Regions from separate parts of the Alkalihalobacillus sp. R86527 genome, predicted to be linked through region 2. Evidence: predicted binding sites of a transcription regulator. Region 2 holds the regulator's gene; each other region holds the start of a gene.
What was found. The regulator Rex, encoded in region 2, represses fermentation and respiration genes when NADH is low (regulators of the CRP and FNR family bind a similar motif). The targets are predictions, from matches to a motif close to TTGTGAAATATTTCACAA.

Region 1 (7,439 bases), 3.3 Mb from region 2:
GCGATTGCCGACACGGACTTTGATTCCACCGACCAAAGTTGGATCGATCACATTTTCGATTTGAAGTGTTTTCTTACCTACTCGTTCTGCAAAAACTGCAGAAATCTTGCTCTGTTCCTCATCTGAAAGAGGCATTACAGAATATACTTTAGCTGCAGCTGTTTGCTGCTGCTCATTTGCGAACATATGGTAGTGGTTGATGAGATCGAAAACGATCGCAATACGATCACGTTCAACCAAAGTGAGAAGCGTGTTTAAAACTGGCGCGGAAAGTGATTTTCCAAAACTGTTTTGGATGATGTCTTTCTTCTGCGCCGTTGTAAATTTAGGATGTGCGAACACTTCCATCAAGTCGTCAGTTTCTTTGAATACATCGTTAACGACTGCAAGCTCTTGCTTCACTCGCTCAACTGTTCCTTGCTCATGAGCAATTTCAAAAAGAGCGTTAGCATAACGTTTTGCGATTACTTCAAGGTCCCTGCTCATTTCTGACCGCCTGCCTGATAAAGGTAATCATCGATCAGCTTCTGCTGTGAACGCTCGTCCAGTTCCTTCTCAACAACTTTGGAAGCGATCATGACAGATAGTGATGCAACCTGCTCGCGCAGTGATGCTACAGCAGTTTCGCGTTCACGAGCGATGTCAGCTGATGCTGCTTCTTTCAAGCGTTCAGCTTCGAGACGTGCTGCTTCAATCATTTCCTGACCTTTTTGGTCAGCCATTTGCTTTTGGTTCTCAAGCATAGTTTGCGCTTCTTGACGAACACGCTTCATTTCTTCGCGCTGTTCATTTAAGTAAGCTTCAGCTTCTTTACGGTTCTTTTCAGCAGATTCGATTTCATTTGCGATATGCTGCTCTCGTTCTTTCATGATACCCATCAACGGGCCCCAAGCGAACTTTTTCAATAGAGCAAGAAGCACGATAAATGCGAAAAGCTGATAAAGGATATCACCAGCGTGAATCCCAGTGCCAGCTCCAAGAATTAGACTGTTGAACAACGTGTTCACTCCCTTCAGAGATCATACAAAACGAATGGCGAAGGTTTCATTTCGAAACTTTCTCCGCCATCATGAAACGTTACGATTTCCCTATGAAATTTCGTAGGTAATTATTGACCCATTACGATAAATGCGATTACTACACCGATGATCGGTAGTGCCTCAACTAGTGCGATACCGATAAACATTGTAGTTTGAAGAGTACCTCTAAGTTCTGGTTGACGAGCGATTCCCTCTACTGTACGTCCTACGATAAGACCGTTACCAATACCGGCACCTACTGCCGCTAGACCTACTGCAATTGCAGCTGCGATTAAACCCATGCTAAATTTCCTCCTTATTATTCATGAAAATAGATTTTTTATATAATGAAAAGTTCATTAATACTGTTGTTTAATGGTCGTCTGCCACTTTGTGTGCCATGTAAACCATTGTAAGCATTACAAAGATAAACGCCTGAATTGTACCGACAAAGATACTGAATCCTTGCCATGCGAGCATAGGAAGAAAGGCTCCAAGCGCTCCGCCGACTCCTGCAGCTCCAAGTCCAGCTAGGAGTCCAAGCAAGATTTCACCGGCAAAAATGTTTCCGTAAAGACGAAGACCAAGTGTCAATGTGTTTGAGAATTCCTCGATCAACTTGAAAGGAAATAGGAATTTCATCGGGGTAAAGAACCCTTTACCATATTCCTTTGCACCTTTCATTTTCACACCATAATAGTGTGTAAGCACCACGACCATTGTTGCTAGCGTTAGCGTAATCGTCGGGTCTGCAGTTGGAGACTTCCACCATAAGGTGTCGCCCAATGAAATGGCGAATGGAAGACCTAACATATTCGAGACGAAGATATACATGAGTAACGTCATCCCTAGAAACAAGAATCGTCCTCCTGTTTGCCAGTCCATGGTGCTTGAGATAAGACCTTTCACAAAGTCCATAACCCACTCGATAAAGTTTTGCAGACCAGTTGGACGCATTGCGAGTGAGCGAGTTGCTACAACTGCAAGGATGAAAACGATAGCGGATGCAATCGTGATCATGAGTACATTGGAAAGATTAAAAGTAATGCCTAAAATTTCTTCAGTTGTAGGTGCATTATGTTCCAACAGCTTTTCACCTCTCTTCCTACTTAAAGCGTATTTGAAGTATTGAATCTATGAGAATGATAATGTAGGTCACCATTAACCCAATTACCACACCTAGCAAGTTGAACAGTTCCGGATACCGAGTTGCGATGGCGACAGCTAGTCCTGCCACAGCTAACCTTGTTAAGAAGCCGAGAGATTTTGGTTTCTTCCCCTCTGCAGCAGCTTGTCCAAGTCGGTTTATTTTACGGAACATGTTGAATAGGTTATATATACTAAATATGGTGCCTAGTATTAACCCGAGGAATAATGCTTTGCTTGAGGTAACTCCCCAACCCATAACGAAAATTGCGAGCAGATACAGGGTGTATTGTAAGTAGCGGCGGAAATGTTGTTTATATTCTGTCATTTAATCTTCCCCTGTAAACTTATGTAGAAGACGAACCAGTCCATATATTCCTCCACCGAGTCCTAAGAGGAGTCCGATGACAAGAAAAAGCGGAAAGGTGTCGAAAAGGCTGTCCATCCATTTCCCGAGGAATATCCCTGTGAGTATTGATCCGACAAGGTACGACAGGATGGTTGAGTAGAGTGCCATCGCCTTCAAATGAAGCGCCCCTTTACTGTTGAGGTTAGTTTGGGAGGAATGTAGCTCCCGTGCGGATGAAAACCTTATCACTATACCCTTTGTAAGGATACAATAGGCATCCAACCATGTCAATCCGTTTCAAGCAAATGGTGTGATGAATTTCACAAATTCAAACAAGCTCAATAATCCCCATATACACAAGGATTATAACGCTTTCATGACTTTTACGAAACCTTATCTGTGAAAGAGGTAAAATTTAGCGGATAAACTCGAATCATTTTGTCACTTTTTTTTCACATTTTATGTGGATGGGACACTTTTTAACACAAAAATCGTTCTTATATCGAGAGAGTTAGCTTTTAAGAATTTTATAATCTCCCTACGTCTGAAGTATGAGGATAGTATGGGTCCCGATAGATTGATACGAATTTAAGCAGTACTCTCCGACTTGTTGCCACGAATCAAGTAAACAGTAACTGATCCATTTCACTATCCTGTTTTAAAAGATTTTGGATTAATTTAGCTTTGTAATGAAGTTTAATAACTGTGATTGGAGTGGAAGGAGGCTCGACTCCTGCGGGATGTGCGGGACAGGTGAGACCCCGAGGAGGCTCACCGCCCGCCCCGCGGAAAGCGAGCCTCCTGGAGCGGAAATCACCACATTCTAATATCAAACTAAAAAACCTCCCCACAATGGAGAGGTTTTCGATTACTTCGTTCCGTAAAGACGATCACCAGCATCGCCTAAGCCTGGAACAATATATCCTTTTTCGTTCAATTTCTCATCGAGACCAGCGATGAAAATATCTACATCAGGATGCGCTTCTTGAAGAAGTTCTACACCTTCTGGAGCCGCGATCAAGCACATCATCTTAATGTTTTGTGCACCGCGCTTCTTAATTGAATTGATTGCTTCAACAGCTGATCCGCCAGTAGCAAGCATCGGGTCGATTACAATAAATTCACGTTCTTCGATATCTGCAGGGAGCTTTACATAGTACTCGACCGGTTGAAGTGTTTCAGGGTCACGGTAAAGTCCAACGTGTCCTACTTTTGCAGCAGGAATAAGCTTAAGAATTCCGTCTGTCATGCCGAGACCGGCTCTTAAGATCGGAACGAGTCCAAGTTTTTTACCTGAAAGGACTTTGGATTTAGCTTCTGTTACAGGAGTCTTCACCATAACTTCCTCAGTTGGAAGCTCTCTCGTAATTTCATACGCCATTAGAGCAGCAACTTCATCAACTAATTCACGAAATTCCTTCGTACCTGTTTTTTCGTCTCGAATGTATGTAAGCTTATGCTGAATCAATGGATGATCAAACACGTATACTTTACCCATTGTACAATCTCCCCTTCTCAATTTAATATCGTTCCACAATCTTCTTCGCAATTCTACAGAAAAACGATAACTTATTCAAGGCTTTCTAAGATGATAAAATATTCACACTCATTGAGAGCAATACGGATTACGCAATTAACCTTCCTACTACACATCCAAGCTACGCAGATCGTCCGCTAACCTTCGTTTTCCTCTGCTTACAGGGGTTAACTAGCCCGATTTACTAGAGTATAAAAAGAGCTGTCGAAACAGTTTCGACAGCTCTCGGACGCTTATCCGCCCTGACTTTCATCTATTAATAGGAAAGATCTTCATACATTGGGAATTTATTTGTTAGTTCAACAACACGCTGCTCTGCATTCTTCAATACATTTTCATCTTCAATATTATGAAGAACATCGCTCATGATGCTTGCGATTTCTTCCATTTCAGTTTCACCAAATCCTCGTGATGTGACAGCAGCGGTTCCGATACGGAGTCCACTTGTTACAAAAGGACTTTGCGGATCGAATGGAATCGTGTTTTTATTCGTTGTAATACCGATATCATCCAATGCCTTCTCTGCCACTTTACCAGTGATTTCAAGACTCTGAAGGTCTAATAAAACAAGATGGTTATCTGTTCCATTAGAAACAAGATTGATTCCCTCTTTCTCTAGAGAGGATGCTAGTTTTCTAGCATTCTTAATAATACTTTCTGAGTATTGCTTGAAATCTTCCGATAACGCCTCACCGAATGCTACTGCTTTTGCAGCGATCACATGCATGAGTGGACCACCTTGAAGACCTGGGAAAATAGACTTATCGATTTTCTTCGCAAATTCCTCTTTACAAAGAATCATACCACCACGTGGGCCACGAAGCGTTTTGTGAGTGGTTGTCGTTACAAAATCAGCGTAAGGAACTGGGTTAGGATGATGTCCTGTTGCTACAAGTCCAGCAATGTGTGCCATATCTACCATCAAATAAGCATCAACTTCATCAGCAATTTCACGGAAACGCTTGAAGTCGATTTCTCGAGGATATGCACTTGCGCCTGCAACGATCAATTTCGGACGATGTTCTTTGGCTTTCTCAAGCACATCATCATAATCGATGCGATGTGAGTCTTTATCTACACCGTAATCCACAAAATTATATTGAACACCACTGAAGTTAACGGAACTACCATGTGTGAGATGTCCTCCATGTGAAAGGTTCATACCAAGGACCGTATCTCCTTGATCTAGGACAGTGAAGTATACGCCCATGTTTGCTTGTGCGCCTGAATGTGGCTGGACGTTAGCATGGTCTGCTCCAAATAACTGCTTTGCTCGATCTCTTGCGATGTTTTCAGCTACGTCTACATACTCACAGCCACCATAGTAACGGCGACCTGGATAACCTTCCGCATACTTGTTCGTTAGAACGGACCCCTGTGCCTTCATCACAGCTTCTGAAACAAAGTTCTCTGATGCAATTAGTTCAATTTTGCTACGTTGTCTACCTAGCTCGTCTTGAATTGCCTGAAATAACTCCTGATCATGCTTTGCTAGTTGTTGCATTGATATCCCCTTTCCATCTCACACATATTTCTATCCTTTAATTGAATAGTCGTGAATCAATCTCGCTTGCATTGTATCACAGATCTTCGATACCGTATATTAAATAAAACAATATTGAAAATGTTCGGTTTTTCACCTAAAAACAATGCTCATTTTTAGTAGGATACGAAGCTCGTTCACCACCAATAAGTTTTGGACGGGATCTCGCCATCGTTAAATGTGCATGTCCTATTGCTTTATGCCTGCTTCTAACAGGCACCGCTACGTGTCTAATATGCATACCGATAAAGGTATCACCAATATCGATTCCTGCGTCTGCTGAAATGAATTCAACAAGTACGGGATCACGCATCCTTTGAAAAGCATACGTTGCCATTGAACCACCTGCATGAATTGTAGGAACGGCAGCTACAATGCCATAGTTTCTAGCTTCAGCAGTTTCTCGTTCAACTACTAGAGCGCGATTTAAGTGTTCACAGCATTGAAACGCAATGTTTACACCCGTCTCATTCTGAAATGAACCGATGCTTTCATAAACTGCTTCAGCAGCAAAAGTGGTACCGGCAGTCCCTATTCGTTCTCCCATGACCTCACTTGAACTCATTCCGACAATTAAAAGATTTCGCTCCGACAAACGAGCATCAACTTGTAGATCATCTAATGCTTCACGGGTATGCTGGGAAATCTGCTGAGCCATTTTCTCATCCACAGCTCATTCCTCCTTTAATTCGTTTCGTAAGCAGTAATCTTACCTACGCGCTTTGCGTGACGACCGCCTTCATACTCTGTTTCAAGCCAAACTTTGGCGATTTCCTTAGCAAGTCCAGGGCCGATGATCCGCTCACCCATCGCTAATACGTTGGAATCATTGTGCTGTCTCGTTGCCTTTGCACTAAACAAGTCGTGAACAAGCGCACATCGAATTCCTTCGACTTTATTCGCTGTGATGGACATGCCGATGCCTGTTCCACAAATAAGAATGCCTCGGTCAGCTTTTCCAGAAGCAACATGTTCGGCTACAGGTATAGCATAGTCCGGGTAATCAACAGAGTCTTTGCAATTGCATCCAAGGTCGGTAACTTCCATGCCTAATTCCTCTATTACTTCTATAATGTCATCCTTGATCATAACACCTGCGTGATCCGCTCCAATTGCAACTCTCACCGTTCATCCTCCTCATTATTATCCTTTGTTAGTTGTTCGATTAATCGTTCTACTGCATCTTCTATTTCATTATATGTTTGATGATATTGGTCTAAAGATCCACCAAATGGATCAGAGATATCGATGGAAGGAAGATTTTTCTCTAGCATTTCCAATTGCTCTAGTTCTTTCATTAGCTCTTGTTCAAACGCTTTTCTCTTCTCCTCTTCTTCCTCACCACTTAATCCATTCATTTCATGTATAAAAGTCGCGCGTTTTGTTTCAAGTTCTGCAGCTTTTCTTTGGTAAGGTTCGTACATCCCTTCTCCAAAAACATACTCTTTTAACGTACTAACTTTGTGAGACAGCTCCGGAAAATCTCTTAAAACCAACGCTTTATGACTCTCTGTCATTGTAAGAAGTAAATCTCCCCATTCAGCAAGCTCCCGATCTAGTAAGCGAGCACTATGGGAAAACGATATGTTCTTGTCTTTCAAAAGAGTTACAACTTGTTGGCTGGCAGGTGACCCATTTGCAGCGAAAACACCTGCAGACTTCACTTCGACCTTACTTTTTTTATTTTTCACGATCGCTTCCGCCATTGGACTTCGACACGTATTCCCTGTGCAGATAAATAAAACCTTCAACGTAGCCACTCTCCTTCTACCTTTATTATGAAAGATGTAAGGCGATAAATCCACCCTGTTCAATTAAGCACGATCCATGAAATGTTTTTTAACA
Region 2 (7,439 bases):
TCAACGCTCCCCATATTCTGGAGTAAGTATTTGAATATATAAACGGCATTTTTTAGTTCTTAACCTTTTATTTCTTTATTGAACTTTACGAATTATTTCATAATCACCTAACTCTGCTTGAGCAGGATTCGAAAAGAAAACAACCCCATCGTAATTAACTTTGATTTCTTGACCAATTCTAATTTCTTCTGGTGCACCCGAAAGCCAAATAGATGTATTTTTGTTTTCTGCTTCAATAATAAGGACTTTATTACCTTCACGTTCTACTACATAGCCAATAATACCTGCATTCTCTTCAACTTCTTTTCATTTGAAGTCTACTATAACTTTATATGAATCAACTTTAGACACGGATTTAAGTTCTTCCGACTTTAAAATTTCATTTACTGTTTCCTCTATGTCACTTTTTAAAGCATCAGCATTCTTGTCAGAACTTTTTATAGAAGTTTGAATCGTTACAGATTTTTGATAATCTGTAGTAATATCTCCCACTACATCGTTACCTTTTAATCCTTCCATTACCTCCATTGTAATTAGAGACATTTCCCTGTTTATACTCTCATGGTCAACAACTTGTGTACTATCAGGCAAAGCTACTTTTTCTTCGGAATTGTAAGTAAAAACAAAGTACGCACAAACAGCTAGGCAGACAATTACACCAAGACCAATGATACTTTTTTTCAAATTGAACACCTCCTATTAGAGGGTATGTCCAATTATTAACTCTATGTTAATTTTTGTTATTCAACAATCCTGCCCTATACTTGAAGACTCAATTTCGAGATAATCGTCCTGCTCACTTTTAACAATCATTCCAAAAGTTATTAGCCTAAACCTACATCAAACCAAGGAAAGTGCTTTTCTTAAAATCAAAATAAACACCATTATGGCACCAATTGGGTTTAGCCCATAGAAAATAATAAATGAAAAAACCTCTCAAAAGTTCAGTGAACTAATGAGAGGCTAACTAAAATAGGATATTTTATTTTTTGAATGACAAAAAGTATGTCAATCACGGATTACATAAGGTATTAAACCCCTTCACTAAAGGGTTTTGGGCGTTATTACATCATGCCGCCCATTCCACCCATACCGCCCATGCCGCTCATGTCAGGCATGCCACCGCCGCCTTCGTTTTCCTCAGGCTTATCAGCGATAACAGCTTCAGTCGTAAGAAGCATAGCAGATACAGATGCAGCATTTTGTAGAGCTGAACGTGTAACTTTTGTAGGGTCAACGATACCAGCGTCTACCATGTTTACCCACTCACCAGTAAGAGCGTTGAAGCCGATACCGATCTTCTCGCCTTTCAGGCGCTCAACAACGACAGATCCTTCAAGACCAGCGTTGTGAGAGATCTGACGGATTGGCTCTTCTAGTGCGCGAAGAACGATCTTAACGCCTGTTGCTTCGTCGCCAGATGCTTCAACAGCTTGAACTGCCTTCACAACGTTAACGAGAGCAGTACCACCACCGGATACGATTCCTTCTTCAACTGCAGCGCGAGTTGAGTTAAGAGCATCCTCGATGCGTAGTTTACGTTCTTTCAATTCCGTTTCAGTTGCAGCACCAACTTTGATGACAGCTACGCCGCCAGCAAGTTTAGCAAGACGCTCCTGAAGCTTTTCCTTATCGAACTCAGACGTTGTTTCTTCTAGCTGAGCTTTGATTTGGTTAACACGAGCAGCGATCTTGTCAGTTTCGCCAGAACCTTCAACGATTGTTGTGTTTTCTTTCGTTACAACAACTTTAGAAGCGCGGCCAAGCTGAGTGATGTTTGCTTGTTTAAGATCTAGACCAAGATCTTCAGTGATCACTTCAGCACCAGTTAGGGTACCAATGTCTTCAAGCATTGCTTTACGACGGTCACCGAAGCCAGGAGCTTTAACAGCTACTGCGTTGAACGTTCCACGAAGCTTGTTCACAACGAGTGTTGCAAGAGCTTCACCTTCAACGTCTTCAGCAATCATAAGAAGTGGTTTACCTTGCTGAACAACTTGCTCAAGTACTGGTAGTACATCTTGAATGCTTGCGATCTTCTTATCAGTGATAAGGATATATGGATCTTCTAGAACAGCTTCCATCTTATCGGAGTCTGTAACCATATATGGAGATGCATATCCGCGGTCGAACTGCATACCTTCTACTACTTCAAGCTCAGTAGCAAATCCTTTTGATTCTTCAACAGTGATAACGCCGTCGTTTCCAACGCGCTCCATTGCTTCAGCAATCAATTGACCTACTTCTTCGTCAGCAGCAGAGATCGACGCAACCTGTGCGATTGACTCTTTGCCTTCGATCGGCTTAGAAATTTTCTGAAGCTCTGCTACAGCCGCTTTCGTTGCTTTTTCGATTCCTTTACGGATAACCATTGGGTTAGCACCGGAAGCAACGTTCTTAAGTCCTTCACGAACCATCGCTTGTGCAAGAACTGTTGCAGTTGTTGTACCGTCACCAGCAACGTCGTTCGTCTTGCTTGCTACTTCTGCTACAAGCTTAGCACCCATGTTTTCGAATGCATCTTCAAGTTCAATTTCTTTCGCGATTGTTACGCCATCATTTGTGATAAGAGGAGAACCGAACTTCTTCTCAAGTACCACGTTACGTCCTTTTGGACCGAGTGTAACTTTTACTGCGTTTGCAAGAGAATCAACACCGCGAAGCATTGAGCGACGGGCTTCTTCACTAAACTTAATATCTTTAGCCATTTGTTACCCTCCAATTTATGTAGTTCTTATTGTATTTGAATGGTTTTATTACTTGCTTACAACTGCAAGAATATCGTTCTCACGAAGAATCAAATATTCTTTTCCGTCATATTTTACTTCTGTGCCAGCATACTTACTGTAAATAACAGCATCGCCTTCTGAAACTTCAAGAGCTACACGCTCGCCCGAATCAGTCAATGCACCGCTACCTACAGATACAATGCGACCTTCTTGTGGCTTTTCTTTTGCAGAATCAGGAAGTACGATTCCGCTAGACGTTTTTTCTTCTAATTGAATTGGTTCTACTACTACGCGATCACCTAAAGGCTTTAACAACTCAAACACCCTCCTCAGTGGATATTTATGGTTAGTATCGTTCTGTTAGCACTCGACATCAGCGAGTGCTAACACATGTATATAATAAAATATTTTGCTATTCTTTTGCAAGTAGTAAAGTTGTTTTTTTTCACAGAAAATTTGCATTCCTTTATTTATCAACTTGTTTTATTGAAAAGATAAGACTTATGAACTACTTTTCTGAACATTCCCTCTTCTGCTGTAGTTCCTTATCGAAGACCCTTATAAAAGGCATTCCCAATCATAAATGTGTTAAACTAATACAAGTATGCAAAATGCCTATAACTAGGCATGCAAACCACAAAAAGGAGTCATGCTTCTTGGCGAAACATTACTGGACTATTTTAATGACCTATATCGTGATGCAGTTATCTGGATACCCGGGTGCTAAGCTATTTCAATACTTTGATATTCCGAATCCAATCGTAAGTTATTCGGTTGTCAGCTTTCTAGGTGCACTCATTGTGATGCTGTTCCTTCTTCGCTCCACACCAGACGTTCCATTCGAGCGCTCTACCCGCGTTTCAGCAGGGCAAGCGGTAAGCTGGAGTATTCTTGGTGTCTTCATGGCATACTGTGCTCAAATCATTGCAGCCATGATTGAGGTCAATGTACTCGGAATCGACCCTGGATCAGAAAATACCGAAATGTTAATGGATGTAGCGAAAGCAACACCAATCTTCATCATCGTCATCTCCATTATTGGACCGATTCTTGAAGAGATCGTTTTTAGAAAAGTTATTTTCGGAGCATTATATACTCGTTTTAACTTCTGGATTGCTGGAATCGCAAGTTCTGTTGTATTTGCTGCCATTCATTTGGATTTCGATCACATCCTCGTTTATACAGCGATGGGTCTTACGTTTGCTTTTCTTTACGTGAAAACGAAGCGTTTGATCGTACCGATTATCGCGCATATGACGATGAACACAATCGTTGTACTAATAAACGTTTTTTATGCTGATGATATAGCAGACCTACAAAAACAAGTTGAACAAATGCAATCATTTATTGGAGGACTACTAACATGAGATTTTCACCAACTCTAATGGGGTTTTTCTACGCTGGGCTAGGTTCGATCTTCACTTACCTTGCAATTCAAAGCGCTCGTTCTGATGCTGACATGTGGAGCTTTTGGACGATTATATTGATGGTGCTTGCAACAGTGGACTTCGTCTACTCCATCCGCTTCTTTTTACTAAAAAAGAAAATCAATCAATTAAAGAAAAAAGATCAAAATAAAAAGCGATAGGGCTACCCTATCGCTTTTTTGGTTATCTACATTTTCTGTTTTATTGATCGGAATTCTGCTCTGCTTCCGCTTCCTCCAGCTGACGCTTCGCCTCAGCTTGTAGCCTCTTTCGATAGCCGTAACGAGATACGAGAATACTGAATTCATATAGCAAGAAGAGCGGTACCGAAACCATCAGGTGTGAAATAATTTCAGGCGGTGTGATCATACCTGCGATGACGAGTAACCCAAAGTACGCATATCTCCTGATTTGGACAAGCATAGCTGGATTTAACATCCCTAACCTTGTAAAGAAAAGAACAATCACAGGCAGCTGAAACACGAAGCCAAATGGTAACGTTAATTGAAACAAGAAGGTAAAGTATTGATTTGCGCCGTACATTTCCTGAATGTTAAGGCTTTCTGCCAGGTTTCCTACAAAGTCAATGACAAAAGGAAACAGGACGAAATATGAAAATGAGATGCCTCCAAGAAATAAGACAAAGACTGCTGGAATATAAGACAACGTTACTTTTCGTTCATTTTCAAAAAGTCCCGGCGAAACAAAAGCCCACAGCTGATAAAGAGCGATGGGCGATGTCATAATGAAAGCAATCAGGAACGCAAAGCTGAAATAAACCTTTAACGGGTCCGTTAATGTAAAAGCGTTCATCGGTATTCCTTGTGCTTCAGGAGCATGTTGTAGAAACACAATGACCGGCTTTGCAATAAATAATCCCGCAATAAAGGAGAGAATTAAGACGACGACTGTAATGATGATTCGTTTCCTTAATTCTTCTATGTGATCATAGATGGATTGTTTTTGTTCATCCATTCCTTATCCGTCCTAACCGATTACTGTTCGTTTTTTTTCTTATCGTTTGTATCATCGTCGTCATCATCTGCGAGCCCTTTTGTTGCATTCTTGAACTCACGAAGTGTATTACCTGCTGCTTTACCAAGCTCAGGTAGTTTCTTTGGTCCAAAAATGATCAAAGCAACAACTGCAACTAGAGCGATACTTGCGCCACCCATTCCCATGCGTGTCACCTCCTTATGATTGATAGTTTTAAACTGGATAATGTTTCATGAAGTATACGAGAGCCTGCAGTTCAACTGCCAGGTCTATATGATGCACTCGAATATGATCTGGAACAGTCAAACGTGCTGGCGTAAAGTTCAAAATACCTTTTATACCAGCCTCGTCCATCTGATCAGCAATTGACTGAGCAGCATTGACTGGCACCGTAAGTATGACGACAGAGATGTCGTTCTTTTTCACTTGTTCCTGTAAATCATCTATATGGTATATCGGAATACCACCAATTTCTTGGTTCACTTTAGTGGTATCCGCATCAAATGCTAATTCGATCTTCGTGTTGTTATTCTTGATGAAATTGTAGTGAAGAAACGCCGTTCCAAGGTTACCGACTCCTATTAGAGCGACCCGTGTCGTTTCGTCTTGATCTAACGTCTTACTAAAGAAAGATAACAAATAATGAACGTTATACCCATAACCTTTCTTACCAAGAGCACCAAAATAACTGAAATCTCTTCGTATCGTAGCGGAATCTACCTTTATAGCATCACTCAATTCAGCAGAACTTACCCGCTGTTTACCAGATGCACTAAGATTCTTTAAATAGCGATAATAGAGCGGCAGTCGTTTTGCTGTCGCTTGCGGAATTTTTGTTTGATCAATATCCATAAACACCCTCCACATTGATCTCCGCGCTCAATATATGGTTGTACTACTCGCGCTTGTAATCCCCGCTTTTCCCCCCGGTTTTCGTAAGGAGATAGGTTTCCCCGATAACGATGCCTTTATCCAACGCTTTGCACATATCATACACCGTTAATGCCGCCGCTGTTGCTGCCGTCAGCGCTTCCATTTCTACTCCAGTACTTCCTTTTGTTTTCACATGAGCTTCAATGGTAAGCTCATAAGTGGAAGAACTACTTTCCCAGTCGAAATGAAGGTCAACGCCAGAAAGCGCTATCGGATGACACATGGGGATGAGATCAGACGTTTTTTTTGCTGCCATAATCCCGGCAATTTGAGCGACTTGAAGCACATCGCCTTTCTTCATATTACCTTCTTTAATACCGGAATATATTTCTTCACTAACCTGCACGCTCGTCTTAGCAACCGCTGTTCGAGCAGTCGGAGTTTTCTCTGTTATATCGACCATCTGTGCTCGGCCTTCTTCATTAAAATGAGTAAATGAACTCATGGCTGCCCCTTTCTTCTATAGATGATAGAAGGTTAAAATGCTGCTACTTGTGACTATACACCATTTCTATCCTTTTTGCTGTTTTTTAACAAGAATTTTTATTACCATTTAATGAACATTCCTTTAGTTGCCCACCCTGTCCTCACTACGATAAACTAAAAGGAACGTTATCGACTACAATTGCGATTAAATCATACAACCAGAAGAGAGAATTTGAGGTGAACAAGCAATGATTGCACTACAAGTAAATGGCGTATCAAAATCATTTGGTGCTGACCCTATTTTATCTAATATTAAGTTAGAAGTACAATCGAGAGACCGCGTAGCGCTTGTTGGTAGAAACGGTGCTGGTAAGTCTACTCTTCTTAAGCTCATTACCGGGCAACTATCATATGATTCAGGAGATATCATTAAACCAAAAGACGTACGGATTGGTTACATGGCTCAGGACACTGGCCTAGAATCAAATTTGTCGATCTGGGATGAAATGCTTAGCGTCTTTGAACAACTTCGTGATATGGAAAAAGAACTTCGTCGTTACGAAGAAAAGATGGGCAATCCAGCGATCTATGAAGATGAACAGGAATACCAGCGTATCATGAAAGAATACGACCAGCTACAGGTCTCTTTCAAAGATAAAGGTGGCTATAAATACGAAGCAGACATTCGAACAGTCCTTCACGGTCTTAATTTCAAAGACTTCGATTATAGTACGCCTATTTCTACCCTCAGTGGTGGTCAGAAAACCCGCCTTGCGCTAGGGAAACTGCTATTAACGAAACCAGAACTCCTTATACTCGATGAGCCTACAAACCACCTGGACATCCAGACACTTACGTGGCTTGAAGGCTATCTCACAGGCTACTCTGGTGCAATTCTTATCGTTTCACACGACCGATACTTTCTCGA
Region 3 (7,439 bases), 1.4 Mb from region 2:
ATCCGATATATTATGTATATTGTCACTAATTTTACAATTTATTTAAAGTCAAAGGTGGTGTCGCGTTGGATACGTTTAAGAGATTAAAAGAATTTTATTGGCCGTATAAGAAAATGTTCTTACTGTCTGTGTTCTCATTGTTTTTTGTAACCGGAATTACGGTGGTATACCCGATGGTTCTTCAGTTTACGATTGACGAAGTTATTCTCAAACAGGAGTATCGGTGGGTTCCATATCTAGCATTTGGGTTTATCGCAATCATGGTATTTAAAGGAATTGCTACATTCTTTCATCAGTACTTAGGAGATCTCTTTGGAGTAACAGCAGTTTATAGACTAAGAGAAGAGCTTTACAAAAAGCTTCAGTATTTGCCTTTTAGATACTATGATAATGCGAAGACCGGAGATTTAATGTCACGCTTAACAGCTGATGTTGAAGGTTTTCGCTTTTTCCTTTCTTTTGGATTCGCACAAGTTATTAACTTCTTGCTACTCATTTCGTTTAGTTTAGCAGTTATGTTTAACTATTCCATTCCACTCGCACTTGTAACGCTTGGTATGCTTCCATTCCTTAGTATTGCAGTCTATCGATTTGATAAAAACGTCCACCCAGCATTCAGGGGTATCAGAAAATCGATGGCTAGACTGAATACGAAGGTTCAGGAAAATATAAGCGGGATCAATACAGTTAAATCATTATCAAGAGAAGATTTCGAAATTGGGAAATTCGTAAATAGTAACACTGACTATCGCGATAATTATTTAACTACTTCGAATATTTGGGCAAAGTTCTTCCCAATGATGGAGTTTATCGGAAACCTCTGTGTTGTGTTCTTACTATCTTACGGTGGTTATCTTGTCTTTCAAAATCAACTTCAGCCAGGTGAACTCGTAGCTTTCTTTAGTCTTGTCTGGTACATTATTTGGCCAATTATGAACCTCGGTTTCGTAATTAACACTTTTTCACAATCAAAGGCTTCAGGTGAACGTCTCCTTGAAATCCTTGATGAAAAAGAAGATATTTATGACAAAGAACATGCGGTCGATGTTGATCGCTTAGAAGGTCACGTACAGTTCAACCAGGTAACTCATAAATACGCTTCTGAAGATGACGAAGCGTTAAAAAACATTACGTTTGATGCACCAAAAGGTACGACGATTGGCTTACTTGGAGCAACCGGTTCAGGTAAAACGACTGTGACTCAGCTGATCGCACGTTTTTATGAGCCAGATAGTGGAGAAATCCTAATAGATGGAAAGAAGATTGATCACTACACCTTCAAGTCTCTCAGAAGGAATATTGGGGTTGTTCTACAGGAAACATTCCTATTTTCCTCAACGATAAGAGATAACATTGCTTATGGAGACCCGGATGTTTCATTTGAAAAGATTGAGGATGCAGCGAAGCGCGCACAAGCACATGAATTTATCATGGAGTTACCTGAAGGGTATGACACGGTGCTAGGCGAACGAGGAATGGGGCTTTCAGGAGGTCAAAAGCAAAGAATCGCAATCGCTAGGGCTATTTTGACGAACCCGAGCATTTTGATTCTTGATGATGCAACAAGCGCAGTTGACATGCAAACTGAGGTTAAGATCCAAAAAGCTTTTGAGGAAGTCATGAAGGGTAGAACAACGTTCATCATCGCGCACAGAATCTCTTCCTTAAAGCATGCTGATGAAATTCTCGTATTGAATAAAGGAGAAATAGTTGAGCGTGGGAATCATAATGAGTTAATCAAAAAGCAAGGCTACTATCGAGGTATCTATGATATTCAATATCAAGATCAAAAAGAAATCATGGAGAGACAGACGGTTTGAAAGGAGGGGAAGAAGCGTAATGAAACAAAATCGTAGACAACGATTTCATTATTCTCAGGATTCAGCAATAGAAAAGCAGTTTAATTGGAAGCAAATGACGAGGCTTCTCGGATACATGGAACCATACAAGAAGAGCCTACTTCCAAAAGCAATCATTACAATGCTTATCTCAACAGCAGTCCGATTGATCGTGCCGATTTTTATCGGGGTATTACTTTTTGATCATGCGATCAAAAATAAAGATGAAAACCTATTAATACAGTTGATCATCGGAATAGGAGTGCTGTATTTAATTTCATGGGTTTCGAACACGTACCGTATCAAATGGACGAATCAGCTTGGACAATACATCATCTATGACATCAGGCAAGGGCTTTTTAAACACATTCAGAAGCTCTCACACGGCTTTTTTGATAAACGTTCTGCCGGGTCGATTCTAGTAAGGATAATAAATGATGTTAACTCTATGCAAGAGCTCTTTACGAATGGTGTCATTAATCTCTTGATGGATATCGTACTCTTGCTTGGTATCCTTGTTATCATGTTTATTTTAAGTCCACAATTAACGCTTGCAATCATGATTATTCTTCCACTCATGTTCTTGATTTCAACAAGACTACGGAGAAGAATTAGAAGGTCATGGCAACAAGTTAGAATTAAACAAGCGAAATTAAACTCTCATTTAAATGAGAGCATTCAAGGTGTTCGAGTCACGCAGTCTTACACACAAGAAAAAGAAAACATGGACTTTTTTGAAGGTGTAAACCATGAGACGTATTCGAGCTGGAAGGACGCAACGAAGAAAAGTGCAATGTTCCGTCCGTTCGTTGAGATGTCAAATGCGATTGGAACAGCAATATTAATATGGTTCGGCGTCTATTTAATTCAGAATGGTCTTGATTATGGTGTGTTTGTTACGTTTGCTTTTTATCTAGGGATGTTCTGGGAACCAATCTCAAGATTAGGGCAAGTATACAATCAGCTTCTAGTAGCGATGGCTTCATCCGAGAGAATATTTGAATTCCTTGATGAAAAACCAAATGTACCAGAGAAAAAGAATGCGCTTGAGTTTAAAGAGATAAAAGGTGAAATAACGTTTGAGGACGTAGAGTTTTCATATGATGAGAAGCGAAAAGCTCTTCATCAAATGAGTTTGAAGATGAATGCAGGAGAAACCGTTGCACTTGTTGGGCATACTGGATCGGGTAAATCAACGATCGCCAATCTAATCAGTAGATTCTATGACCCAACGAAAGGTTCGGTTAAGATCGATGGGGTCGACTTAAGAGACGTCAAATTAGATAGTCTACGCCAGCAAGTTAGTGTAGTGCTTCAGGATACTTTCATCTTCTCAGGAACGATTATGGAAAACATACGCTTCGGAAGGCCGGATGCTACTGACGATGAGGTTATTGAATCGGCAAAAGCGGTTGGAGCTGATCAATTTATTAAGCGCCTGAGTAACGGATTCGAAACAGAGGTCGAAGAGAGAGGGAACGTTCTTTCGGTAGGTGAGCGACAATTATTATCCTTCGCACGAGCGCTCTTAGCAGATCCGAGAATCCTTATTCTTGATGAAGCAACAGCAAGTATCGATACAGAGACAGAATTGAAGATTCAAAACGCGCTTAATGTTGTACTTGAAGGTAGAACAGCTATCATGATTGCTCATCGATTATCGACAATCCGTGGGGCGGACAATATTATTGTTCTAGATCATGGTAGAATTCTAGAACAAGGTAACCATAACGAACTGATGAGTAAAGGCGGAACTTATTACGAATTAGTAAAGTCGCAATTTAATATGATGGATGTAGGATAATAGAGAAGCCCATTATGGGCTTCTTATTTTATTGATAGTTTGTGATACTTGTCACAAAGTCTCGGTTGAGTCATAATAGAAGTGTAGAACACTTCATACGTTTGTTTGTTTTTGATCAAGGTGATAAGGGAAGAATAGTAACAAGATTTTGAGTGATTAAAGGGGATGAAGATGGTGGAAATGGATTCAGTGATGCTAAGCAGGCTTTTAACAAGCCTAACACTAGGGTTTCATATTATATTTGCAACCCTCGGTGTCGGAGTACCTTTGCTTATCAGTTTAGCCGAATGGATTGGAATTAAACGCAATGATCCTTACTACACGTTACTAGCAAGGCGTTGGTCAAGAGGCTTTGTTGTTACGGTTGCCGTAGGAGTCGTAACAGGAACAGCTATCGGATTACAACTTTCACTTCTATGGCCGAATTTCATGCAGCTTGCAGGTCAAGTTATTAGTTTGCCATTATTTTTAGAAACGTTTGCTTTTTTCTTTGAAGCAATCTTTCTAGGGATTTATTTATATACATGGGATCGCTTTAAAAAGCCGATCTACCACTGGTTGATTTCAATTCCAGTCGTAATTGGTTCAACAATGTCAGCGGTCTTCATCTCGACAGTGAATGCGTTTATGAATGCACCACAAGGGTTCACGATGGTCGATGGTGTATTAACAGATATCGAACCACTCGTTGCGATGTTTAACCCTGCAACACCGACAAAGGTAGGTCACGTCGTGATGTCAGCATACCTTACTTCAGCGATCGTGCTTGCAGCCATTACAGCTTTCAAGATATTGAAAGGGAAGAATGGTACGTATTACAAGAAAGCACTCAAGCTTACAATGACGGCAGGTTTTATTTTTGCGATCGGAACAGCAATGGTCGGAGATTTCGCTGGTAAGTTTCTTGCAGAGTACCAGCCTGAAAAGCTTGCAGCAGCTGAGTGGCATTTTGAGACCAGTGGCAATGCTGGTTTAATTGTTGGAGGAATACTGGACGAAGAAAATGAAGAGGTGAAGTATGGTCTTGTACTACCTAATTTCTTGAGTATTCTGGCGCATGGTAACCCGAATGCAGAAGTAATGGGCTTAGATCAAGTGCCAGAGGATGAAACACCACCACTCTTTATTCATTATCTGTTTGATGGAATGGTTGGAATCGGAATGTTCTTAGCAGCATTGACGTTTTTCTTCATGATTGCTTTACGATTCAAGCGATTCAATCCTAATAATAGGTGGCTTCTGTGGCTCATCGTTCTTGCAGGCCCCCTTTCAGTGCTTGCGATTGAATTTGGGTGGATTTTCTCTGAAGTTGGACGTCAGCCTTGGATACTATGGGATATCCTCCGTACGGGTCATGCAGCAACAACATCAGATCATGTAGGCCTGATGCTGATTCTGTTCCTATTATTATATATCGTACTCGGAACGCTTTGTGTCACTGTTCTTCGAAAAATGTTTCATTCAAATCCAGCTGAAAACGAACTTGAAGAAATAGCAAAAGCTAGATAAGTGAAAGGGAAAGAGGGGTGATAGAATGGATATTCAATTACTAGGAATCACGGTTTTGTGGATTTTTCTATATGGCTATTTGATAACTGCGTCAATCGATTTCGGTGCTGGTTTTTTCGCCTATTATGGTGAGCTTACTGGAAGGGAGCACATTATTAATCGAATCATTAGCAGGTATTTATCTCCCGTATGGGAAGTCACAAACGTATTTTTCGTTTTCTTTTTTGTTGGCTTAATTGGGTTCTTTCCAGATACGGCCTATTATTTCGGTACAGCATTGCTCGTGCCTGGAAGTATAGCAATTATACTGTTAGCAATACGAGGATCATTCTATGCGTTTGGAAACTATGGTGCGAAGAAAAGTAAAGTGTATACGTTTCTGTATGGTGTAACAGGGCTATTGATTCCCGCTTCGCTCTCAACGGCACTTACCTTATCTGAAGGTGGCTTTATTGAGGAAGTGGATGGGAACGTCAGGTTCCTTGCCGGTGAGCTTTTCTCAAGCTTTTATTCTTGGTCTGTAGTTATACTGGCTATCGTTTCTGTATTATTCATTAGTGCTGCATTTCTAACGTTCTATGCGAGTAGAGCAAATGATACACCAGCACTCGAGCTTTTAAGAAAGTATGCTCTGTTTTGGAGCGCGCCTACGATTCTTGCTAGTATTATGGTATTCGTTGCTCTACAACAACATAATCCTGAGCATTTCGCGAGTACTCTCGACTACGCGTGGCTCTTTATTGCATCGCTGTTTTGCTTTTTAGCTGCAACATACCTTATTTTTCATAAGAAAAGGTACGGAACAGCTTTTATATTCGTAATGCTACAGTTCTTTTTTGCCTTCTTTGGCTATGGAGTTTCACACCTTCCGTGGATTCTATATGATTATATTACAATTTATTCCGGTTATACGAACGAGACGATGGGGGTTTACCTTGTCATCGCATTCGTAGCAGGATTATGTTTGCTTGTTCCTTCACTCTTTCTATTGATGAGGTTGTTCCTCTTTGATGCAGAATATGTAAAAGGAAATAAGTCATAAAGAGATCTTATTGACACGGGTGTACATCGTGATAGGATAGAATTACGTGGCAGCGTACAGCTGGCACGTTTCTTTCCGAGATAAGTAGGAGGAGTGTACGTTGAAAAAACAATTTGCAGTTATTGGATTAGGCCGTTTTGGTGGTAGTATATGCAAATCATTGAGTCAACAGGGGATGGAAGTTCTCGCAATTGATATGGATGAGGACAAAGTTAATGAATTTTCCTCCGTAGCAACGCACGCTGTTATCGCAGATTCAACGGATGAGAGCGTACTTAAAAACTTAGGTATTCGAAATTTCGATCACGTAATTGTGGCGATCGGAGATAATATTCAATCAAGTATTTTGACAACATTGATTCTGAAAGAGCTAGGCGTTAGTAATATCACTGTAAAAGCTCAAAATGATTACCACGAAAAAGTATTGAACAAAATCGGTGCTGATAAAATCGTCCATCCAGAACGAGATATGGGGATGAGAATTGCTCATAATATCATCTCAAATAGCGTACTTGATTATTTAGAGCTTTCTGATGAGCACAGTATCGTCGAACTGATTGCAAACTCAAGAATGGACAATAAAACAATTATTGAATTAGATATTCGTGCCAAATACGGTGCTAATATCGTCGCGATTAAGAATGGTGATGATATCATCGTTTCACCTCAAGCAGATCAGAAGATCTACAAAGGGGATATTTTGATCGTGATCGGTTCAGATCAAGATATCAACCGTTTAGAGCGTCAGTTACTTAATAGAGATTAGATCAGAAAGGCCCGCCTGTTAAGCTGTTAAGCTACAGGTGGGCCTTTATTTATCCGAGAAGTGAATTAATAGTAGTCAACCTAATAGTACGGAAAGTTTAATTTCGTATTAAATGTTTCCAGTAGGAGTGAACACCCCTTGACTCCCGTGGTCCAACGGGCGTTCGAGACTCGGAGCGGAATGGTGTTATCCGCTTTGAGGCTCGGGCGTTCGTCCACAGGAAAGCAAGGGGTGTTCAAGCTCCTACGGCATGGGAAGCACCATACATACTACATATCTAAAAACAAAAAAATGCCCACTTGTCAGATGACAGGTGGGCATTCTCGTTTATTAGATCTCCATGATGATCGGTAGGATCATTGGACGACGTTTTGTTTTCTCATATAAGAATGGTGCAAGAGTATCTGTGATTTCGTTTTTGATCTCAGACCACTGACTTGTACGCTTTTCCATTACGCCATTAAGATGCTTCGATAGAAG
Region 4 (7,439 bases), 3.5 Mb from region 2:
CAGCCATAAAGTTGAGTAAGTTGAAAACTCCCATTCCAACGCCGTTTTGATGGTCAGGTAAAATTGTAGATATCAAATCGGCAGTTGAGCTTTGAATAAGAGGAAATCCAAGATAAGCAATAAGCAGACAAGGCACAATCACCCAGGCTGTGTAACCTGAAAAGGTTGATATGAAGAAGGTTCCACTGGCGATGAGTATTAGGGCAAGTTTCACAACGGTGGTAGCACCCTTTTGTTCAATAAGTTTACCGCCAACTTGGCCGATTAACCCCGCAGCCATAGCACCAGGGAATAAGACGAGACCAATCGATAATGTCGATAGCTCGTTTAAATCTCTCAACATGATCGGTATAACGAAAATCAGACCGAATAGTGCTGAAGTACCGAGAAAGCTTGTAAGTGCAGTGATGGTGTATTTCGTATTCTTCAAAATGAGTGGATCGATAAACGGTTTATCGATTGTGAATGTCCGGTAAAGAAACAACCCAAATAATACGATGAATAATACAAGTAAATACCAGAAGAAAGTAGTTATATAGATGAGCAATGCAGCAACTGAAGCTGCCATCAATAACGCTCCCGGGATATCGACCGTGCCTTTACGTTTATCTTCGTCAGGTAGCCATTTACGAAACAAGGGAATCGCAAAAATCGTTGCTACTGAAAAAAGGAAAAGGAATCTCCAGTTCATCGTACCTCCAACAATGCCGCCAATAATTGGGCCTACGCCTGAAGCAAACGCAACTGTGGAGGAGATAAGCCCAAATACTCGTCCTTTTTCATTTGGAAGAAAGCGAATTGGCACGATAAATGCTAGTGCAGGGATCGTGGCACCACCTGCAGCTTGTAAAAGTCTAGCTAGAAGGAGTGTTTCATAATTTGGAGATATAAACCCAATAAATGCCCCAGCGGAGAAAATTGCGATACCGATTGTGAACAATGTTTTAATAGGATAAATATCTGCGAGCTTTCCATACATAAGTGAACCGATGGCGAAAACTAAAATATATCCTGTTAGCACCCAACTTACTTCGGATGGACTTAAGTCAAAAGCGGCCGCAATATCTGGGATTGCAACGTTAAACATCGTTCCATTCATTACGGCAAAGGCAAGAATCGTACACACCAAAATAATCAGTCGTTTTCTTTCTTTGGGCGTGAATTCCTTGCTTATTTGTGAATCTGACATGCATACCCTTCTTTCTATTTAGGAACTCGAAATAATGATTACTCATTTTATAATAGAGTGGAAAGGTAGTGATGTAAATTAACTAGCTTCATAACATCGCATTTCAATGGTTTTACCATTTATAGACAATAAACAGATAATCTATTATGATTAGATTGGAAATTCTTGCTGAAGGGGTGAAGAATTTGACGACCATCAAAGATGTAGCAAAACGGGCAGGCGTTTCACGAACAACGGTCTCTCGCGTATTAAATGACAATGGTTATGTAAGTCAGGAAGCACGAGAGCAGGTTTTGAAAGCAGTCCAAGAAATGGGTTATATTCCTAGTGCCCATGCTAAGACGATGAGGACGAAACGTTCTGGCGTTATCGGTGTCATTCTTCCAAGGATCAGTACCGAAACCGCAAGTCGAGTGGTGAATGGAATTGAACAAGAATTAGCTGATAATGGATATCAGATCTTACTTACGAATACACAGTTAAAGCCGGAGAAAGAAATAGAAAATATTAAACTCCTAAGAAGCCGACAAGTAGACGGTATTATATTACTTGCTACAAATCGTAATCAAGGACTTTTGAACACAATAAATGAAACGAATATCCCTTTTGTAGCTCTAGGACAAGAACTAGAAGGGGTGACTTCTGTGATGTATGATGATTATCACGCATCTATTTCTATAGCGGAGTCGCTTATTTCCAAAGGCCATCAACGCATTGGGTTCATTGGTGTGCAAGAAAAAAATCACGCAGTTGGTGTTCTTCGTAAAGAGGGATACAAAGACGCGATGAAGAAACATAACCTTACAATCGATGAAAACTGGATTCAGTATGGTGACTTCACGTTCGAATCAGGGTACGAAGCAGCAGAGCGATTAATGGTTGGTGCAGCTATGCCGACTGCTATTTTTGCTGTAACTGACAGAATGGCAATCGGTGCATTAGGTTGTTTGCGAGAAAAAAATATCAATGTCCCAGAAGAAATGGCCGTATATGGCATCGGTGCTTCTGATCTATCAAAACATGTAACTCCGACGTTATCTACTGTCGATTACTTTAATGAAGATGCGGGTCGTCAAACAGCTCAACTGATTTTACAACAGTTGAAAGGGCAAAGTTTGGAAGAAAAAAAAGTCAAACTAAGTTATAGACTTATTGAAAGAGATAGTGTATAGCAACGAGTGAAAGCGATATCATTTATTTTTTACCGATGTGGAATCGTTCACACATAGTGAACAATTAACTTGAAATTGATACAAGAAGTTAGCGAGTGTTTGAAAGCGCTCGCATTCCTCTATCAGGGTTACTTGGTTTTAAAGACAGCATGCTAGGGGGCTAACTAAGTGGGCTGTGAAATGGAATATTTCCAATCATATAATGATTTAGATAGAACGAGCCTGGTCAAAAGACCAGGCTTGTTTATTAGTTAGATAGATAGAGCGAATAATGCCGCCTTCAACTCGTTGAGCTGAGCCATTAATCGCTGAAGAAAGAGGAGATGCAAGGTATGCAACCGTATTAGCTACTTCTTCTATCGTTGCAAAGCGTTGGATAAGAGAAGTTGGTTCATTGTCTTTGAAATAATCTCTCGTAAATTGATCAAGATCTTTATTTTCTTCTTCAGCCGCTCCTTCCATGAAGCTTGCTACACCTTCTGTCCAAGTTGGCCCAGGTAGAACGGAATTAACTGTTACATTCGTACCTTTTGTTGTTTCAGCTAATCCGCGAGAAAGGCTGATCATCGCACCTTTTGAAACGGAATAAGGGATCATTTGCGTAAGGGGCTTCACGCCAGCTTCACTTGCAATGTTCAATACCCGACCGGAATCCCTTTCAAGCATAGATGGAAGGAAGTTACGAGTGAGTCTTACAGCACTGATAACATTCGTTTGGAAATAATTCATCCACTCTTCATCCGTTACTTGTTCAAACGGTTTCACTTCAAACATGCCCATATTATTAACAAGAATGTCGACTGCGCCATGCTTTTCAACTTCTTCAACAAATAACTCACTTTCTTCCTGTAACGAAAGGTCTGCTGCGATTCCATAAACCTCTCCATATGAAGATAGCTCATCGACAATACCATTTACACGTTTCTGTTTACGGCCGTTGACGATGACTTTTGCTCCTTCTTTTAAAAGCGTTTCAGCAATTCCTTTTCCAATTCCAGAAGTAGATCCTGTTACCACGGCTAATTTATTCTTCATTTGTAAATCCATCCTAATCTCCTTTCGACAATCAAGTTAACTCCTCGCTAACTGTACCAATAATAAATACAGTTACTCAATGATTCTGCTCACGAAACAGATAGCGTTTTTAGTAAGCGTTATTTTAGTCAATGAGGTTAAAATCTTCCACAAATATGACCAAAGTATGTACGAAATGTGTCGAAAAAGTGATAGAAAGTTGAGCAACTTTTGACACATTGTGATGTGTATCACATTTTTCTATTTCCCCTGCTAGAATAATAGTTGTCAACGCAAAACCCTATCATTAAGCATCTTTAAGAAGTTGAAATTATGATTTTACTATAGAGAAAGAAAGGAAGGTGGCCTTGCGGTGAAGCGAATAAAGTCAATGCTAGCATTCGTCATGTTCATGTCAGTTTTAGTTCTGAGCGGTTGTAGCAACTTAACTGTGCTTGATCCAAAAGGACCCGTAGCGGAACAACAAGCAAATCTAATTCTATTCTCCATAGGGTTAATGCTATTTATTGTTGTTGTCGTATTCGTTCTATTCACACTAATTCTTGTGAAATATAGAGAGCGGAAAAGTGGCCCTGAATATGAACCTCCAGAAATCGAAGGAAATATATTTCTTGAAATTGTTTGGACGGTTATCCCTATTATCATTTTAATTGCTCTTGCAATTCCTACCGTTAAAACAATCTATGCATTAGAAGAGCCTCCTGAAGCAACAGCCCATAAAGACCCTGTTGTTATTCATGCGACATCAGTAGATTGGAAATGGGTGTTTAGCTACCCAGAAGAAGATATTGAAACTGTGAACTATATCCACATTCCAGAAGATCGCCCGATATTGTTTAAGCTTGCTTCAGCTGATTCTATGGGTTCATTCTGGATTCCATCATTAGGTGGTCAGGAATATACGATGGCCGGAATGATGACGGAACTTTACTTACAAGCAGATGAGCCTGGGGAGTATCGAGGTCGAAACTCTAACTTCACAGGTGAAGGCTTCGCAGATCAGGTGTTTACCGTTACAGCGGAAACAGAAGAAGAGTATGCTGAATGGGTTGAAGAATCCCAAGAGGCACCTGAATTAACGCAAGAAAAATACAACGAGTTGATGTTAAAAGGTCATTCAGATGAAATGACATTCTCCTCAACACATCTTGAATGGGTCAATCATGCGATGGATGCTGAATATGCAACTAAGGTACGTAAAGGCCTCCCACTCGATGAGGATAAAGAAGAAAACTCACATGGTTCACATGGTGAACACGATGACCATTCAAAATCTGAAGATAAAGGCACTCACTCTGAGTCGCATTAAGGAAGGAGGAAGACACCATGAAATGGGATGAATTTTTCGTCACAGGTGACCCACTTATATATGGTGCCGATGTATCGATCGCTTTAACGATGATCGGTGTTATATTTGTTCTGACATATTTCAAGAAGTGGAAGTGGCTATGGACAGAGTGGCTCACGACTGTTGATCATAAGAAATTAGGAATTATGTATGTAATGTCTGCCGTTCTGATGCTATTTCGTGGAGGTGTAGATGCCCTCTTGATGAGAGCGCAGCTCACGGTTCCAGATGCAGGATTCCTGGACTCTACTCACTATAATGAAATCTTTACAACGCACGGTACCATCATGATTATTTTCATGGCTATGCCGTTCTTGATCGGTTTGATGAACGTTGTTATTCCTCTCCAAATTGGAGCTCGAGACGTTGCGTATCCGTTTCTTAACGCAGTAAGCTTCTGGACATTCTTCATGGGAGCAATGCTGTTTAATATTTCATTCGTTATCGGAGGCTCTCCTTCTGCAGGATGGACAAGCTATGTTCCACTAGCAGGACTAGAGCTAAGTCCGAGTGTAGGACAGAACTATTACTTGCTCGGCTTACAGATAGCAGGTATCGGTACACTGTTAACAGGTATTAACTTCCTAGTCACGATACTCAAAATGAGAGCACCTGGAATGAAGCTTATGCAGATGCCAATCTTTACATGGTCATCTTTGATTACATGTGTAATTATCGTATTTGCTTTCCCAGTTCTAACAGTAGCTCTTGCTCTTATGACATTTGACCGCCTATTTGGAAGTCATTTCTTCACATTGATGGACGGTGGTATGCCGATGCTATGGGCTAACCTATTCTGGATTTGGGGACACCCTGAAGTATATATCGTTATCCTTCCAGCGTTCGGTATGTTCTCTGAAATTATTAGTACATTTGCACGTAAAACACTATTCGGATATAAAGCGATGGTTTACTCGATGGTTGTCATCGCAGGACTTAGCTTCCTTGTATGGGTGCACCACTTCTTTACGATGGGTGCCGGTGGAGCAGTTAACTCGTTCTTCTCCATCACAACGATGTTAATTGCCGTTCCGACCGGTGTTAAGATATTCAACTGGCTATTCACTTTATATAAAGGAAGGATAAAGTTTACTACAGCAATGCTGTGGTCGCTTGCCTTCATACCAAACTTTGTTATTGGTGGGGTTACAGGGGTCATGCTTGCGATGGCTGCAGCTGACTACCAGTACCATAATACGTACTTCCTTGTCGCTCACTTCCACTACGTATTGATCTCAGGTACAGTGTATGCTTGTTTTGCAGGCCTTCACTTCTGGTATCCTAAGATGTTCAACCACCGATTGAACGAGAAGTTAGGAAAGTGGACGTTCTGGATTTTCGTAGCAGGATTTAACCTTTGTTTCTTCCCGATGTACTTCCTTGGACTCGCAGGCATGCCGCGTCGAGTCTACACGTATGGCGCTGCTGATGGATGGATGAGTTTGAATGTTCTAGCGACTATGGGTGGCGTTCTGATGGGAATCGGATTCTTGATTCTTGTTTACAACATCTACTATAGCTTCCGTTACTCACCACGTGAGACAACTGGGGATCCTTGGGATGGAAGAACACTTGAATGGTCTACTGCAGCACCTGTTCCTTTCTACAACTTTGCACACGTACCTGAAGTAAAAGGACATGATGCTTATTGGATTGCAAAGAAAGAAGGGAAAACGAAAGAGAAGAAACCTTACAAACCGATTCATATGCCAAGCAACTCTGGTGTACCGATCATCATGAGCACGTTCTTCTTTATCGCAGGTTTCGGTATGGTTTTCTCTTGGCACTGGATGTCGATTGCGGGACTGATCGGGGTTCTTGCAACGTTGGTTATTCGTTCTTTCGATTATGACAAAGGCTTCTACGTTAGCGTAGAAGAAATAGAAAAACATGAACAGACTACCGAATAAAGGAGGCGTGACAAATGGATGCAGTTGAACATTCTCCAAATACGCCTTTGGAATATCAGTCGGAAACTGGTCGTCTGAATATTCTCGGCTTCTGGATTTTTCTTGGTGCAGAGATCGCGCTTTTCTCAACGCTGTTTGCGACCTATTTTGTATTAGATGGCCGTACAGCGGGTGGTCCATTACCAACAGAATTATTCGAAGTAAAAGGTGTATTGATCGAAACATTTTTGCTGTTAACAAGTAGCTTTACTTGTGGACTGGCAATTCATTATATGAGAGCCAATTCATTAAAAGGAGTTTTCCTATGGATTGGGATTACTCTTGCTCTTGGCCTTTCGTTCCTTGGCTTTGAAATTTATGAATTCGTTCATTACATTCATGAAGGTGCGGCACTCACAACGAGCGCTTACTGGTCAGCATTCTTCGTACTGACTGGTACGCACGGTGCCCACGTTGCAATGGGGATCGCTTGGATCTCTCTCATATTGATTCAGTTAAAACAACGCGGCTTAACCCCCGACACGTCAAGGAAAGTATTCATTTCAAGTCTTTACTGGCACTTCCTTGATGTTGTATGGATCTTTATTTTCACAGCCGTATATTTACTAGGGATGGTGATGTAAGATGGCTAACAACGAGCAAACTCACAGCCATTTCCCATGGAGTCACGTCATTGGTTTTGCTCTTTCAATCATTCTGACATTGTTTGCACTTTGGGTTGGTTTTGAATCTGGATTAAGCAATACCATGATAGTAGCAGTCGTGGTTGGTCTGGCTCTTATTCA

Region 1: the regulator Rex is predicted to act here: its motif matches at 2,823-2,840, upstream of SJY16_RS02135 (AtpZ/AtpI family protein).
Region 3: the regulator Rex is predicted to act here: its motif matches at 3,682-3,699, upstream of SJY16_RS12050 (cytochrome ubiquinol oxidase subunit I).
Region 4: the regulator Rex is predicted to act here: its motif matches at 3,615-3,632, upstream of qoxA (cytochrome aa3 quinol oxidase subunit II).

What each region holds. Positions count from the first base shown of each region.
Region 1 is NZ_JAXHBW010000001.1:394,693-402,131, reverse strand. Features, by position in the region: gene SJY16_RS02160 (F0F1 ATP synthase subunit delta) at 1-486, opposite strand, end outside; gene atpF (F0F1 ATP synthase subunit B) at 483-998, opposite strand; gene atpE (F0F1 ATP synthase subunit C) at 1,109-1,321, opposite strand; gene atpB (F0F1 ATP synthase subunit A) at 1,392-2,105, opposite strand; gene SJY16_RS02140 (ATP synthase subunit I) at 2,125-2,493, opposite strand; gene SJY16_RS02135 (AtpZ/AtpI family protein) at 2,494-2,682, opposite strand; gene upp (uracil phosphoribosyltransferase) at 3,383-4,012, opposite strand; gene SJY16_RS02125 (serine hydroxymethyltransferase) at 4,308-5,555, opposite strand; gene SJY16_RS02120 (TIGR01440 family protein) at 5,692-6,252, opposite strand; gene rpiB (ribose 5-phosphate isomerase B) at 6,279-6,719, opposite strand; gene SJY16_RS02110 (low molecular weight protein arginine phosphatase) at 6,716-7,345, opposite strand.
Region 2 is NZ_JAXHBW010000001.1:3,737,598-3,745,036, forward strand. Features, by position in the region: gene SJY16_RS19525 (DUF3221 domain-containing protein) at 76-282, opposite strand; gene SJY16_RS19530 (hypothetical protein) at 307-684, opposite strand; gene groL (chaperonin GroEL) at 1,065-2,708, opposite strand; gene groES (co-chaperone GroES) at 2,757-3,044, opposite strand; gene SJY16_RS19545 (CPBP family intramembrane glutamic endopeptidase) at 3,386-4,096, shown strand; gene SJY16_RS19550 (YdiK family protein) at 4,093-4,317, shown strand; gene tatC (twin-arginine translocase subunit TatC) at 4,358-5,131, opposite strand; gene SJY16_RS19560 (twin-arginine translocase TatA/TatE family subunit) at 5,152-5,337, opposite strand; gene SJY16_RS19565 (redox-sensing transcriptional repressor Rex) at 5,366-6,004, opposite strand; gene moaC (cyclic pyranopterin monophosphate synthase MoaC) at 6,048-6,530, opposite strand; gene abc-f (ribosomal protection-like ABC-F family protein) at 6,760-7,439, shown strand, end outside.
Region 3 is NZ_JAXHBW010000001.1:2,358,604-2,366,042, reverse strand. Features, by position in the region: gene SJY16_RS12060 (ABC transporter ATP-binding protein) at 66-1,820, shown strand; gene SJY16_RS12055 (ABC transporter ATP-binding protein) at 1,840-3,642, shown strand; gene SJY16_RS12050 (cytochrome ubiquinol oxidase subunit I) at 3,814-5,151, shown strand; gene SJY16_RS12045 (cytochrome d ubiquinol oxidase subunit II) at 5,177-6,193, shown strand; gene SJY16_RS12040 (potassium channel family protein) at 6,294-6,959, shown strand; gene rnjA (ribonuclease J1) at 7,290-7,439, opposite strand, start outside.
Region 4 is NZ_JAXHBW010000001.1:249,875-257,313, forward strand. Features, by position in the region: gene SJY16_RS01325 (MFS transporter) at 1-1,189, opposite strand, end outside; gene SJY16_RS01330 (LacI family DNA-binding transcriptional regulator) at 1,366-2,361, shown strand; gene SJY16_RS01335 (SDR family NAD(P)-dependent oxidoreductase) at 2,569-3,408, opposite strand; gene qoxA (cytochrome aa3 quinol oxidase subunit II) at 3,767-4,705, shown strand; gene qoxB (cytochrome aa3 quinol oxidase subunit I) at 4,723-6,654, shown strand; gene qoxC (cytochrome aa3 quinol oxidase subunit III) at 6,669-7,277, shown strand; gene qoxD (cytochrome aa3 quinol oxidase subunit IV) at 7,279-7,439, shown strand, end outside.